DNA from 2 places in the Bacillus cihuensis genome. Region 2 is predicted to be linked to the other one. Evidence: riboswitches for the same ligand, from Rfam matches in the RefSeq annotation. Region 2 holds a riboswitch; the other holds the start of a gene.

Region 1 (8,142 bases), on a different contig from region 2:
AGACGGACCTGACACAGGTACGGTACGGCGCTACAACATCCATCATCATCACAAGTCATTCGATGTGTTCGTGCCTCCTGCTTCAGCTGGAGGACCATTAGGGGAGCCATGGTATCTGACTTTTGGCAATACGAACCCAGCGACACTGGCTTACCGGCGCTACCGGGATGAGGATACTTGCGAATCATCAGACGAAAGCTCTTAAGCTTTGCCGCAACCACCTTCGCAAATTAGTAACTGCGGTATTATATAATAAGTTCCTCTACAATAAGGTCAACCAGGTTAATTGCTTATTTTAAAACGATCTTCGTGACTATTTCTACGTGTCCAGAGTGTATGTGGAAACACATGGGGGGCTGGTGGTTTAGAGGAATCAATTTAAGCATTACTAGAGAACGATTCCTTCGGTTTACACTTTCGGTAATGGATCTCTTCGGATGTGAATCACAAATTCTTCATTAGAAGTGTGATAAACAAGGGTTCCTTCTTTAGCGCGGAGGAACTCTTTGTTTGTATCCTTTTCATAAATGGTTCTTTTTAGGGCTACTTCATCAACTATTTTCTTGTCACCTTCTTCATGATAATCAAGAATTGAATCCAATAGAAACTGATTTGGGGATAGTCTCCTTGCTTCTTGCCATTTCATTTTAGCCAGCCCTCCTATTACTGTCCATTAATTTTAATTGATTCATTAGGAAATATCATACAATGCAGTAAAAACAATTTTCGCAAAATTCACTAGTGCAGGGTGCCTGCCCAGTCACTCTCACTGTGACCATAAACGATTCGATACAAAAAAGGCTCTCACCGTATCATGAGAGCCAAACTTGGTATCTTGTTTGCTAATCTTGAGGATTACTAACCGCTTTCCCTTCAAAACCTTCATATTGGCGGCCCCATCCGGTTATTATAGAGAATAATAGAACCAAGAACAGTACCATACAATAAATCATACCACTGCTAACTTCTGTTAGTAAAAGCGGTGCAACAAAATCATACCCTTTTGTCAGCAAAGCACCGAGGAATACAAAAACACTTAAAAAAGGGATTACCAGAACGATAGAATTAGCAAAACCATCAAGTAGATTGGCACGACGGTATGGATGCAAACCAACACGTTTGCCAATCTCATTTTGTACTTTTCCAAATGTCGTCATCGATGCACTAGTAACACCACCGAAGAGTAAAGTTGTAAACGAAATACCTAACATCATAGCAAATTCAGCGCCGCGAGCCGTCTTGCCCATTTTGCTGTTAAGTATACTATTTGTCACTTTTTCAAGCACTCCAGCACCGTTGAGCACACCCATTATACCGTAGACTGAAATAACGAGTGTAACGATTGCCATCATGCTGTTGATGCCGTCCGTTAGGAATCCTACCGGAGTGCCATCCTCAACTGAGATAATATTGTCGAAAGTTAAGAGATTAAACGCTAGACCTGTTATCATCCCTAATATGATACCTACCGTAATCGCTTTATAAATATTGCGAGTTTTGATTGCTATGATTAACATAACAGCTACCGGAACGAGCATAACTAATGTGATTGGATTCATGTTCTTAGCAAGAATATCTGAAGCGCCCACACCTACCGTGCCACCACCGCCAAGGATCCAGAACAGAAAAAAGGAGATCGTCCCTGCAACCAAGGAATACTTCAGTCGACTGGCAACACAGCCGCTCACTTCTGCGAAACCTTCCTTTTTTGTGTATTCTTGAGTTCCTGCAGAGATAATCGTAGTATCTGATATTGGTGCTAAGTTATCACCAAAAATAGAAGCACTGACGATTGCACCCGCAAGAACAGCAGGATCGCATCCCAACAATACTCCTGCCGGGAAGAAAATAGGGAAGCAGGTAAACATTGTTCCAATCGATGATCCAGTAGCAGTAGAAATGATACAAATTGCTAAGAATGTGAACGCCGTGAATAATCCTCCATCCACGCCTAGCAAGTCGGCTAGCCAGACGAAACCTGCCGAAATGTTAGTAGATTTGATCAGCTCCGAGAACATCCCGATGACGAACAGCAGTATTGCAATCGGTACAGCTTCCTTTACACCATCATAAACTGAATTCCAAAAACGATCGTAGTTCCCCTTTTTCACAAAAATTGCACCTACCATCAGTGCGACGAAAGCACCCATTGCGAGTGCATACATTTCAAACGCTTTAAAAACGATAAAATACAATATACAGAAAAACAGAAAAATAACGACTGGAATAAACGCAACTCCCCAGCCACCTTTAAATTCAAGTTTTTTATCCATATAGAAGCTCCCTTTTATGTATTAAACGTGTACTCTTATCTATTCGTCGCAATACCCAGCAACTGCGTTCAGAGCGTTTGCCATAATTATTCTTCATTCAAATTCATCTTCATAATATTTCGGAATTTTGAACCAGCCGTACGCTCTAACTCAAAAGGTTCACCTTCTAATATTGAATAGTTATGTAAGAAGTGATTTATTTCTTCAATATCAGAACAATCGAGTTCGAAACTAAATATTTGAGCATTTGACTCAACATGGCTGCTATTTCTAACGCCAATAATTGAAGCCCCAACACCTTGTTGACTTAATATATATTTTGTAGCAACATGAGCGATGTTGACAGAATACTTTTTAGCGATTTTATCTAGCAATAACAATAATTCCTGATAGCCATCCCAACCCAAAGTCTCTTCAATCACCTGCAAATATTTAACATGCGAGCGCGTATCGGGTTGAATAGATGTTTTGCCGAGCCATTTTTCCGCTAGCAAACCGCCTGATAATGTGCCGTAGCATAGCAAAGAAATACCTTTTATTTTACAATATTCTAATAATTCTTTTTCTGGTCGTCTATCAAAAACCGAGTATTGATTTTGACAAGACACAATCGGTATACCGGCATCAACGATCTCTTTCAAATGCTTCGTATCAAAGTTTGTAACGGCGATATTACGTATTTTCCCTTTTTCTTTTAGCCTTAACAGATCCCCTGCTGTCTCGATATAGCCAGGCACATCGTAATCCCACCAATGAAACTGCACTAGATCTAATACATCTCGATTTTGCCGTTTAAGGCTTCTATCAATTATTTTTTCTGTGTATGTAAAATCGACATCACTAAGTAAATTGATATCAGGTACATACTTGGTATGAATTTGAATGTCATTTGGTGAAATCGTGCTTCCGTGCTTAAGTTGCTTTAAGAATTCACCTAGAAATTCTTCCGTACCCGTATATATATCAGCACAATCAAATGTCGTAAATCCTTTTTCGACAAGCATATTGAAGGCCTTCATAATATCTTGCTTGTCTAAATTAGTTTGTAAGCTATGACCTTCCGACAGTTGCCAACACCCGTTGATCACTCTACTAATTGTATAATCTTTTGCTAATTCGAATCGTTCTGCCATTAGTTTTTATCTCCTTTATATATAGGCTCTGTTGTGCATTCAGCATGACTAAATTCTTTAGTTCCGATACGAGTTATTTTAAATCTAGCACCACAGTTTGGATCTGGGCAGGCAATTACACTATCAGACAACATCCAGTCATTTGCATGCAATACCCGTTGCTTTGCAGGTAATAATGGCAAAATAGCGCTTAAGGCATACATTGAAAATGAATTATTTTCTGGGAAGATAACGTCTTCTCCTATAACTAAGAAATAGTCACCTTCCTTATGCTTGCAAACCATTGGTTTATCTGTACCTACAACTTCTACTTTTAAGTTATATAGCGTAAATTTATCATCCATGACACTTACTCCTTTCAACACTTGTAATTAATAAAGCTGCTATTTTCATATCTTTTTTCATTCTCCTTTTCTTCTTTTTCATTCTGAGATTTTTTACTTTCATACATAATGAATGGGGTTTCTCTGAAACAACTATAACCTGCTTACTTACAGTTGTTTGAGTCTATAAAATAACAAAAAACACTTATCCTTAAATAATAATTCAAGGACAAGTGTTAACTTGCGGTACCACCTTGTTTGATATGTATCATACATACCCTCTCAGCAGAGTGCTCATACAAACACCCTTAGCCCTATAACGCTGGCTCTACGTCTAAGCTACTAAAAAAATTCTTTCACTTCGCCCTCTGAGGCCCACTTGCTGTTACTGCATCTGTCCGGCTTACACCATCCCGGATTCGCTGAAAGATCGTTTAACAGTTTAACTCCCTCGTCTACGGTTTATAAAAATGTTAGCACCATAATATTCCATTGTCAATAATATTTTTTATATTTAGATAATTCGATTTTACTGTCTATACTTTTATTTGGATATTTTACTAGTAGCCTTCTATGAAGAACATGGGGACGGGGCTGCGCGACTTACTAATATAGCAAAATCGATTAATTAGGTATACTGATTTTAGACAGCATCCAAAATTTCAGCTCCGCACCGCCACCATTGTGATTAGGTGAGTGCAGCGTTGTTACTTAATTGATCCTTCATGTAAATGGTAGCGTTATAACGCCATAATTGGTTTGTATGAAGGAAGGTTTAATACTACTTTTCTGAAAGTTTTAAAACAAATTTATAAAAGTTTCAGCTATTAATGGGTCAAAATGTTTTCCTTTATTTTGGTCAATATAAGACAATGCTTTTTGTTTTGACCACGAATCTTTATAAGGTCTACGGCTGGTTAATGCATCAAATACATCCACTATTGATACGATCCTCGCCTCAAAAGGGATTTTTTCGCCTTCTAAATTAAAAGGGTATCCAGTTCCATCCCATTTTTCATGATGATATAAAATAATATTTTCAGCTACCTCCATACTTTTAATAAAATCATAATTAATCTCCTTAGACATTTTATTTAAAATATCCGCCCCTATTAAGGGGTGCATTTCTATTATTTTTCTTTCAGAAGAAGTCAAAGCCCCAGGTTTATATAGAATACCTTCTGGCATGCCAGCTTTACCTATGTCATGTAATATACTGGAATGAATAATATTATTGATATATCTTGGCTCTAATTGAAGATTATTTTTCTTATTGTGTGATTTGATAAGAATCTCAGTTAATTCCTGTACTCTTATCAAATGCTCTTCAGTTCCAGGGTCTCGAATCTCACACGAAATTGCCAGCACCTTCAATAATTCTCTTTGTACTTCTATTTTTTTGTTTTCAGGTAGGTATAACCCTTCTTTTAATTGTTCTAATGCACGAAAAATTCCTATATAAAATAATTCCTTTTCAATCTTGAAAGGAGTTATCGTAATAGATGAATGCCAAAGCTCCCCAGATTTCTTCCGATTAATTAAAATTCCCGACCAGGGGATAAGTTCTTTTAACGAGTTTTTCATTGAAATATAGGTTGATTTACTTGTAAGGTTAGATTTAATAAATCCTGCCTTCAAACCGATTATTTTAGCTCTTTCAAATCCTGTTATTGATTGATATGAGTCATTTACTTCTAAAATAATATGATTACTGTCAGTAATAATTACAGCATCTCCCAATTCCAAAAAGCCTTGTAACTGGTATGGTAATTGCAAAGTTTTTTTCATTATTAAAATCTCCAATGTTAATCTATTTCTTATGTATTCAAAGTAAGACTGTCCGCAGAGCGAGTTACCTCTTCATTCATATACATTTATCGAGGAATAAATAGCGAAATTTCCCAGCCACTCATAAAATCCCTACTCTAATACTGCATTTAACCCTACAAAAAAAGACCAATCACCCGATTCGCCTTTTTAAAAGAAATCGGTAACTGGCTGACATTATCTCTCCGATTTTAGTCCCTATCGTTTTGCGTTTTCATCTTTCAATGAATTTGCCTTTATCATTCCCCTATTCAATTTTATATAAAAATTTTGAACTACTAATCTATAAATTTATAAAGTGTTTCTCCTATATTGTGAATATTACAACAGAATAATAGGGAATACAAGGAAGAAATAGAACTTTATTACTACACATCCCTAAGCCTATTATCCTAATTTTCCTTTCTAAGTAACAAAAGACAAAAGAGACAAAACAATAAATATTAAATTCAATTTATCTTTTTAGACATTTAATTATTTTTCCCTAATGATATCAAAATAATTAGCTACCCATTCTGGGACTTGCTAATTATTTTGATAAAGGATTAATAATCCTTGGTACGATACTCTTCCCAATAGTTTTCTTCATCTCTCCATTTACACCATAGGGGCTGCCCCCAATTTTTTTCTTGAGTTCTGGAAATTCATCTTGTAACAATATTGTTGATTGTCCTTTTAAGTACTGAGATTTTTCTTGGCGCTAGACTTGGTGAACAAGAAAGGAGTAAATGAATGTGATCTTTTCCAACTGCCTTGCAGGATGGTGATTCCCCTTGCTTCACACCCCTGCCTGATCAATTCTATAGCCCTATAAACTCAATAGAACCGTAACACCTTATACCTATGTTTTGTCACCCATATAACATGGTACTTGATGTCATATATTGCATAACTATTTTTCTTATAGCGTCCATACTTTCACTTCACACTTCAAGTATGGACACAGAAGTTCAAGGTCAAAAGCGTATACCGTCTAAAGACGGTGGAATTAGACCAGCATTTGTAAATTAAAAAATTAACTTTTTTGTTTCCAAAAATTTGACGTAGATCCAGAGCACTGAAAAACTTATGCTTCTAAAATTTGTGAGTATGATCAAATTTTAAAAGGCGACATTTCGTTCGATTTTGAACGAAATGTCGCCTTTTTCTTTCATATTATATGCTCTGATTCCTTCATTAAGGTCATAATTCGTTTGAGGTTTACTGGAGATATGGCTATGGATCCTTGTATTTGCATGCCAAATAGACCCGCAGATAATGCTACATCATACCCGTCCGCTGTGTTCCTATGAACATGATTAATAACTCTCATCCCTTATAGGGTGAGAGTATGTTATTTACACAAGTACTTCTTTCACTTCTATTTCCTTTATAAATCTCTCTACTTCCTCAGCCGTTGACATGTTTAAAACTTGTTCGATGATCGAACTCATTTCTGCTTTTGAAAGATTAAGAAGTTGGCTTCGAGCCTTTAAAATAGAAGAGGCACTCATGCTGAATTCATCTAAACCAAGACCAAGTAAAATCGGGATCGCAATTTCATCTCCTGCCATCTCACCACACATGCCTGCCCATTTGCCTTCTTTGTGCGCGGCATCGATAACCATTTTCACTAGACGAAGAATAGCCGGATTGTATGGCTGATACAAGTAAGAAACTCGCTCATTCATACGGTCTGCCGCCATTGTGTATTGAATCAGATCGTTTGTACCGATGGAGAAGAAATCTACTTCTTTCGCAAATACATCTGCCATGACCGCAGTAGATGGAATTTCCACCATGATTCCAATTTCAATTGCTTCAGAAACAGCGATACCTTCAACCTGTAACTTTGCCTTTTCTTCTAGTAAAATTGCTTTCGCTTGGCGGAATTCACCGAGAGTTGCAATCATCGGAAACATAATTTTCAAGTTGCCATATGTACTCGCCCGAAGCAAGGCACGAAGCTGTGTCCGGAACATATCTTGCATTTCTAAGCATAAACGAATCGCACGGAAGCCTAAGAATGGATTCATTTCTTTCGGTAAATCTAAGTATGGGAGCTCTTTATCGCCACCGATATCAAGTGTACGAACAACAACCGGCTTTCCTTCCATACGCTCTAACACTGTTTTATAGGCATCAAATTGCTCTTCCTCAGTCGGAAGCTGAGTACGTCCCATGTATAAAAATTCGGTGCGATATAAACCAACACCCTCGCCGCCGTTTTCAACCACACCTTTTATATCCTCAGGTGTCCCAATATTGGCAACCAGTTCAACATGTTGTCCATCTTTTGTCACCGTGCGCTCATCTACAAGCTTTGCCCACTCTGCCTTTTGCGCTTCATACTCTGCTTTTTTCACTTCATATTCCTTCACCATATCAGCTGATGGATCGACAATCACCGTTCCAGCCAGGCCGTCTAGGATGACCAATACACCATTTTCGATCTTAGCTGTCACTGTTTTCGTCCCAACAACTGCGGGAATTTCCAATGAACGAGCCATAATCGCTGAATGGGATGTGCGGCCACCGATATCTGTCGTAAATCCTTTAACATATTGTCGATTTAATTGAGCTGTATCAGATGGTGTTAAGTCCTCA
Region 2 (8,142 bases):
ATCAGAATAGGCAGCTTTTAGTCCTGCTGGTGAATCGTCTTTCACCTGGGCTTTAAGGTCTTCAAGGTCTGTTTGCACAGGTTTCAGATCGGTGGTTGCTGTCGGATTTAATAGCTGTGCAGAAGAGGCCTTTGTTAAGGTTTGATAGGCTGTATTCATTTTCTTTATTATTGCTTCATTACTGCTTCCCACACTTTCAGACTTAAGCGTGAGCTCTTTCCAAAACACTTCCACATCGTAGCCTTTTAAAAAAACAGCAAGCTGCTTACTTTCCTCAAGGCTCGTAGCTGAACCTAAAAACAAATAATATTTCTCTCCTTGTTTCAATATTTCAGTCGGTACACCTTTAGCTGAAACTAGTTCCTGTGTTTGTTTGGCAGCATCTTCATTACTAAATACTCCACCTTGTACAAGATAAACCGATAATGGAGCGACAGCTGTAGCTGTAGGCGCTCCTTTATTACTATCACCCTTAATACTTGCACTAGGTTCCATCGGTTCGACAGGGACAGTAGCAACCTCTTTATCAGCCGTAATTGTCTTCAACACAATCAAACCTAAACCCGAACCGACAATCACAGCAAAAAGAATAGCGAAAAAGGGAATTTTAAATGAAAATCCCGATTTATTCCCTGGATTTTTTCGTTTACCGCCAAATGCAAGGATTATTGGATTTTTCTTTTTCGTAGAAGCCGGTGGTTGATAAAATATGCCCTCGTCTTTTGGAAATACCCAATCGAAGCTTTCATCCTCGGACTCGATTGCTGCTGAAGCTTGGTTTTTAGCCACTTTAACGCTATTGCTACTATCATCTTCAACTAAGGGCTTTTCCTCGCCATTAATTTTTATGGTGATTCCTTTTTTATTTTCTGGGTTGTCCATTTTTTCGCCCCCCACGCACATTTTTTTCCATCCTAACATAGGAGCAAAAAAAAATAACAAGACTTTTGTCGTCTTGTTATTAATAGCTTTCGTCAATTTTTGCCATCAACTGGAACAGGTATTTCAATCTTTGTATTCGCTTCAAGTTGTTGCAAATGATTCCAATCTTTTATCACTTTTTCACCGGATCTGCTATTATAATACAAAATAGCAAGTTGAAAGAGAGTATCCCCTGGTTTCACTTTATAGGTGTACACTTTATACGTTGTTTGATTCCGTTTTACAATCTTCCAATCGGCACCCGTTTCTTTCTCCGTTTCGACTTTCTTCTTTGGTAGTTGAAGTAGATTCGTTTCAAATAATGGGTTTATTTTATTTGCTGGTTTTGGCTCCTCATATTTGGGCAGCTGGGTTTTAAGTTCTTCTAGTTTAGGATAATAATAGGTAGAAACAGTTAAGTTAAAAGTCAGTGTTTCAGCTGTGTTCATGAACCGATTACTTTCTTTTATTCCGGTATATTGAAGACTCTCTACTTTTGTAAGGCGCTCTAAATCCTCAAGGCCTTTCACAAATGATTCCAATTCAAGATATGTTGGTGATTCAACCGTAATAACCGCTGTTAATTTCTTTACACCTTCAGGTAGCGATTTTGCATTTGATGCGTCTTCAGCTATCTCAAAATGTCCAGCTTCGAATTCATCTACCGAATCTCCTTGTTGTTTGGAATCGGCAAATACTAGATTCGTAATTAAACTACCGGATGCTACTTCAACTTCTTCAAGCATTATAATAAATTGATCGACTAGTTCACTTACCGGAAGTTTCCTTTGTAAAGCTGTCGTATTAATCGAAACACTTTTCTTCTCTTTTTGATCTAGTTTTTCTAGCTCATCTTTTTCCTTCGCAATCGATTGGGTATGAATGGAAATTTTTTCTTGTAATGGTTTATATTCAAGAAAATACGCTCCACATACAGCACTTATAAAAACAAGCAATAAAAGTGTGAGAATGAAGGACAGGACTTTTCGGGAAAGCATTATCGTCCCACCTCCCCTTGCATCTCTGTTTGAATAACTGACTTGTCCACTGTTATTTCATATTGTGCATTGTATCGAGGAAGGACAGGTTCCGTCGTATGATCGTCCTCAAGCTTCTCAGTTGAAAGAGTTAATAGTTTAGCGCCTGAAAAAAGTTTTGAGTTTATTAGACTTTTTAAAAAATAAGCAGCTTGCCTTGAAGAATCGAATTGAACCGTGAGCTGAACCATTCCATCTTCCTTATAAGTAAAATCTCCGATAAACCCCCGCTCGGGTAATAACGAAGATACAGTTCTCATGATGATAAATGTTGAACTTTGATGATCTTCAACCCACTGAATCGCCGTTTCCAAATCACGAACAGATTCGGATTCAGCACTCTGAGATTGTTCGTATTCCTTCGCCATTTTTAATTCCTTATTCAAGGCTAACTCTTTTTCTAGTTGTACCAATTGTGCCTTCTTTTCTTGATAAGTAGCCATGAAGAAGAAGCCACTAACCAATAACATGATAGCGATCAACAGAATCAATAGCCCAACAGTATGTCGATTTTTTTCTTTTTTAGGTAATAAATTAATATCTACGAGCATGTCAAACACCTACTTTAACGCTAGTCCAATACATTCAGCATATACAGGAGGGATGTTCCTGCCTTTTTTTGTTTGAAATAGCGGTTCAAGCAGCGGCTGAACAGATACTTCAATTGCAGTATGTATATCTTTATAAAAAGTTTCCATACAAGGATGATCTCCTGACAAAACGATCTTGGCTATATGATGTTTTCCTTTAGTGAGATTGAATCGGTAATAGGATAGGAAACGTTCAATTTCCATCGTAATATCCTGAGATTGACTTGTTAATTCGTCTACAACACCCATCCAAGCATAAAAATCAGAGCCGCTTCGGCTTTTAGAAAGTTCATAGTGTTCCTCATGAAATTCCAACGGATAGTGGCGCGAAAAAACAGGCTTATGTTCATAAAAAACAGATAAAACAAACGCATCTAAACCAATTTGCACGAATAAAACATGCTCATCCTGCTTGGCAAGGCCTAGATGATAATACATTCGATAAAGCGACAGCATGGAAAGATCGGCGATATCTGGTTTTAACGATGCGCCCTTTAATAATTCGGTCCATTCATTCAATACGGTTTCTCTAGAAGCAAATAACAACACGTCTCGGTTTTCAGCCGTTTGCTCTAAAGGCACTGCTTCAATTAAAGGATCTGAAAAAGGCAAATGGATGCTATGGCCCAATTCCATATATAAATAACCATTCAGTACATGATCTGGAACATCATTCGGAACATGTATAGTCCTAACGATTACTGTTGAATCAGGTACACAAAAAGAGACTTTTTTCCCTTTAAGCTTCCACTGATCAACCATTTCTTCCACAATCAGCTCAAGCGTTTCACGATCTTTTATTTGCCCTTCAACGATCACACCGTCTGGCAGACTCTTTTGCCCATAAGCTAGTAGGTTGTGCTTTTTTCCAGATTCCACAAAACGAATATACCGATCTTTAATAGATAGATGAACTCGATGCTTTCGGTTCAATATGTTCACGACAATCACCTGCTTATTCAAACATAGTAAAGTAATAGCTTAATATTTCGGCTCCATAGAAGTAGGAAAGCAAGGCACCAATCGCAATAAACGGACCAAATGGAATCGGCTGCCGTTTCTTATATTTCCCTCGAATCATGCCAGCTACCCCATACAGTGCTCCTAAAAAAGTTGCCAAAGCGAATGTCAGGATGGTCAGCCTTAAGCCGAGCACCAGCCCTAATACGAAAAATAGTTTAACATCTCCCCCGCCCATGCCACCTTTACTAATGACAGCAATGAAAAAAAGCAACCCGAAGCCAACTACCGCTCCGACAAACATATCCCACCACGGATCTAATGGTACGACTAATCGGGCAACTAAAACAATAGGTACAAAAAACAACAGCACTTTATTAGGAATAATCATATACACAATATCAGATACAAAGATAATGACTAACAACGAAATAAAAAGGAGGGCGATTACGAATTCTCCAGTCAAACCAAACTCGTAAAAAGCAAGCATAAACAATAAACCCGTTGAAAGCTCAATCAGTGGATAGAGCGGCGGTATTTTCGAATGACAGTTCCGGCATTTTCCTCTTAAAAAAACATAAGACAATACAGGCACGAGATCGGTAGCTGTCAAGGTTCTTTTGCAAGCTGGACATTGTGACCTTGGTCGGACGACTGATTGATTTTCCGGGATTCGCAGTCCAACGACATTGTAAAAAGAACCGAGAACTAAGCCTATAATACCTATATAGCTGTAAAAAAATAATGTCATGGATTTCTCCTTTATATTGGAGTTGGTTTCTCTTCTATTGGATGTAGTGTTTTTTTACGTCATGTTGTTTCTTTTATTATACAGGAAGTTGGATTGAATTGGAGATGATTATTTGGTGAAGATTAAATAGATAGGCCCTGTTAAACTTGCCTGATGATTTCCGCTTCAGGCGTTCACTTTCCGCGGGCGGTCCGGGAGTCTCCTCGGCGCTCTGCGACTGTGGGGTCTCCCTTTGACTCGCTTTTCCCGCAGGAGTCTTACGCCTCCGTTCCAATCAACAAAGTGCTAAGATCAACAATGACCTTTAACATAGCCAATAGATAAAAAAAACACTCCTGTGAAAAGGAGTGGTAAATATAGGTAACTAAACAATCAATTACTTCAGGTTGTAGTACTCGGTGTTGGAGCAACAACTGACTCTCTATTTAATTCAGATGCTTTCTTATTAGTTATACTTCTCTTTGAACCTATTAGTGTAACAGTGTATTCATATTTCCCATTCGTTTCTGTTATCTTAACTTGTGCAGTAGAATAAAGTTTCCCTTTATCATCAGGATCCGTAAGCTCAGCAAGGTAACCCGCTTTCTCTAGCTGTTCGTATGTTAAAGTTACCGGCCGGTTTTTCACAATATCATCATTCGCTGCAACCGCTAATTTCGCAGATGATATCAGTTGCTGTGCATTGGCAATATGTGCATCCTTTTTGCTGTTATCAATAATGTTGCCGATACTCGGTACTGCAATAGCAGCGATGATTCCTAAAATTACGATTACGGCCAAAAGTTCTACTAGCGTTAATCCTTTTTGGTTATTCATAAGGGCTTTTACTCGTTTCATCATGTACCTTCACTCCTCATTTGATTTTTTATGTAGTCTAGCGACGGGTGTACAACCTAAAAACCCGCCACGTTTATACTTAAATTCCAAAAATTGGATTTAAGCATAAATTAATTGGCGGGTTGCACTACTCACTCCTGATCATTTAAGTGCCCAGATAAAAATGATCCATCACAGTTTCCAATCCATTGATATATTGCTAGTATATAAGAAAAATTGACCAGCTGACAACTAGTTTTTCCACTAAATTGAACATATTTATTGGATTTTGTTAAATATAGTGAACATCGGAATGGCAATGGCTGCCACAATACCTCCAACAACGACTGCTAGAAAGATAATGAGAAATGGTTCTATTAGAGATTTCATTTGATTCGTAGCATGGTCGACTTCCATTTCGTAAAAATCAGCCACGCGATCTAGCATGACATCTAAAGTACCAGATTTTTCGCCGACTGCAATCATCTGTGTGACCATCGGAGGAAATGCCCAGTGTTTTTCCATCGGTATGGCCATGGACTCGCCTTTTTCAATGGAATGTCGCGACTGTTTCATAACCCTTATCAATACTTCATTTCCTAAAATCTTTTCCACCATTGTTAACGATTGAAGGATCGGTACAGAGCTCTTGATTAGCGAGCTTAAAGTTCTTGTCATTCTTGCAATCTCTGCTTTTTGAAGCAGCTGTCCAAAAATCGGCAAACGTAAAAGCCCATAATCCAGATAATATTTCGTGTCGTTCTTCGACTTTAGAGAACGAATAAGGATATATAAGCTAACCGCTACTAAAAGAAAAACCCACCAAAAACGTTCAAAAAATCCACTCAGATTGAGAACCAACTTTGTAAAGAAAGGCAGTTCACTGCCAAATGAAAGAAACATATTGGCGAAAGTTGGTACGACTTTCGCTAACATAAAAATGATAATAACAATACTTAAACAGCCAACCGTTACTGGGTACATCAACGCCGATTGTACTTTTTGCCTTGTTTGATACTGTTTCTCAAAATAAATCGCCATTCTTTCTAGAACCTCTTCTAGATTTCCACCAGCTTCACCCGCTCGCATCATATTTATGAAGAGTGGTGGAAACACATTCCGTTGCTTTTCAGCCCCTTCGGAATAAGGGTTCCCTTCTTCTAAACTTAATACGATATTTTCCAATGTTTTCCTCAACAATTTACTTGATGTTTGTTCCGCCAAAATCTTTGTCGATTCTACAACACTGATGCCTGCTTTAATTAACGTTGAAAACTGATGTAGATACATAATAAAATCGCGATTTTTCACTTTCTTGCTACCTAAAGAGATTTCTTTATATAATATTCCCTTTAGTTCATCTATACTTGTCACGGCGATTCCTGTTTCCCTAAGCCCTTCAACTGCTTCTTTTCGTGTGTCCGCAGTCACTTTCCCTTGTTTCTTTCTCCCTGCCCGATCTCTTCCTTGATAGTGAAAAACCGGCATTATAGGATTCCTTCTTCTAAATAAGGGAGTGCGGAAAATGCATCAATTTTCCCTTCTTCAATTAATTGTTTAATCGACATTTCAATCGTTTGCATGCCAGCCGATTTACTAGTCTGCATCACACTTGCAATTTGATGGATTTTTTCATTCCGAATTAAATTTTTGACTGCAGCATTATTCACCATGATCTCGATAGCTGCCACCCTTCCTCTTCGATCTTTTGACGGCAATAAACGCTGTGAAATAATGGCTGATAAGACAGAGGCAAGCTGAACACGAACTTGCGGTTGCTGATTGGGTGGGAACACATCTATGATCCGATCAATTGTTGCGGGTGCATCCGTTGTATGTAAGGTCCCCAGTACTAAATGGCCTGTTTCCGCTGCGGTAATCGCTGTAGAAATCGTTTCCAAATCGCGCATTTCGCCGACTAAAATAATATCAGGATCCTGTCGCAAGCAAGCGCGCAGGCCGTTTGAGAAATTCTGTGTATCAAAACCGACTTCCCGTTGATCAATAATACTCAATTGATGTTTGTGTAAATACTCGATTGGATCTTCAAGCGTAATAATATGTTTCTTCATGTTTTTATTAATATAATCAATCATCGCCGCAAGCGTCGTTGATTTCCCACTTCCAGTCGGGCCTGTCACTAATACAAGCCCTTGCGTTTTTTCAGATATCGTTTGTAAAACGAGGGGCAGCTTTAATTGTTCTAAAGTTGGCACTTCTGTTGGTACAACTCGAATCGCAAGACTAATACAAGAACGTTGATGATAAGCATTGACCCGGAATCGTGAAACCCCTGGGATTCCGTATGAAAGATCTAGCTCGCCTTTTTCTTTAAACGTCTTCCACATCGATTCAGGAATCATCACTTTCGCCATTAATTCTGTGTCCGCTGGCTTAAGGACATCTTTTCCGTACTGTTTTAAATCGCCGTGAAGTCTCATAATCGGTGGTACACCTACAGTCAAATGAATATCAGAAGTACCTAAATCAAAAGCAGCTTTTAAAATATAATCCAATTTCTCTTTCACAAGTATGGCCTCCTAATCATGTCGAGCTACCCGCAGTACTTCTTCTATCGTTGTCATTCCTTGTTTTGCTTTTAGGAGCCCATCATCAATGAGGAAAATCATTCCATTCAAAACCAAATATTGCTTGATTTCACTAAGCGGTTTATTATTCATCATCATCGTTTGAATCGTATCATCGATATTCAAGACTTCATGAATCGCAATCCTTCCATGGTAGCCACTGTTTTGACAGCTTGGACATCCTTCGCCACGATATAAAGATTGCACAGGTATGCCACGTTTTTGAAATAAATTTCTTTCCATGGCAGATGGTGTGTATTCTATTTTACAATCCGGACAAACTTTGCGAACTAGTCTTTGAGCAATGACGCCAATTAAAGAAGAAACGACCAAATACGGTTCGACATCCATATCTAATAGTCTCGGAATCGTCGAAAGTGCACTGTTTGTATGTAAAGTACTTAATACAAGATGGCCCGTTAAGGACGCTCGGACGGCTATTTCTGCTGTTTCACGATCTCGAATTTCACCAATCATGA

The links. A riboswitch is a leader RNA that binds a small molecule or an ion and turns the genes downstream of it on or off. The one in region 2 is predicted to bind cyclic di-GMP.
Region 1: another riboswitch for cyclic di-GMP. It lies ahead of V179_RS0101680 (HD domain-containing phosphohydrolase); the one in region 2 lies ahead of V179_RS0114435 (type II secretion system protein).

The regions. Positions count from the first base shown of each region.
Region 1 is NZ_AYSD01000010.1:378,347-386,488, reverse strand. Features, by position in the region: gene V179_RS0101705 (Vgb family protein) at 1-205, shown strand, start outside; gene V179_RS0101700 (P-loop NTPase family protein) at 410-646, opposite strand; gene V179_RS0101695 (Na+/H+ antiporter NhaC family protein) at 843-2,273, opposite strand; gene V179_RS0101690 (aldo/keto reductase) at 2,360-3,406, opposite strand; gene V179_RS0101685 (TIGR04076 family protein) at 3,406-3,750, opposite strand; gene V179_RS0101680 (HD domain-containing phosphohydrolase) at 4,528-5,517, opposite strand; cyclic di-GMP riboswitch class I at 5,716-5,801, opposite strand; gene ptsP (phosphoenolpyruvate--protein phosphotransferase) at 6,894-8,142, opposite strand, start outside.
Region 2 is NZ_KI632495.1:1,793,310-1,801,451, forward strand. Features, by position in the region: gene V179_RS0114410 (SPOR domain-containing protein) at 1-882, opposite strand, end outside; gene V179_RS29165 (LysM peptidoglycan-binding domain-containing protein) at 975-1,919, opposite strand; gene V179_RS0114420 (hypothetical protein) at 1,919-2,509, opposite strand; gene pilM (type IV pilus biogenesis protein PilM) at 2,519-3,490, opposite strand; gene V179_RS0114430 (prepilin peptidase) at 3,504-4,259, opposite strand; gene V179_RS0114435 (type II secretion system protein) at 4,641-5,099, opposite strand; cyclic di-GMP riboswitch class II at 5,204-5,287, opposite strand; gene V179_RS0114440 (type II secretion system F family protein) at 5,355-6,563, opposite strand; gene V179_RS0114445 (type IV pilus twitching motility protein PilT) at 6,563-7,603, opposite strand; gene V179_RS0114450 (GspE/PulE family protein) at 7,616-8,142, opposite strand, start outside.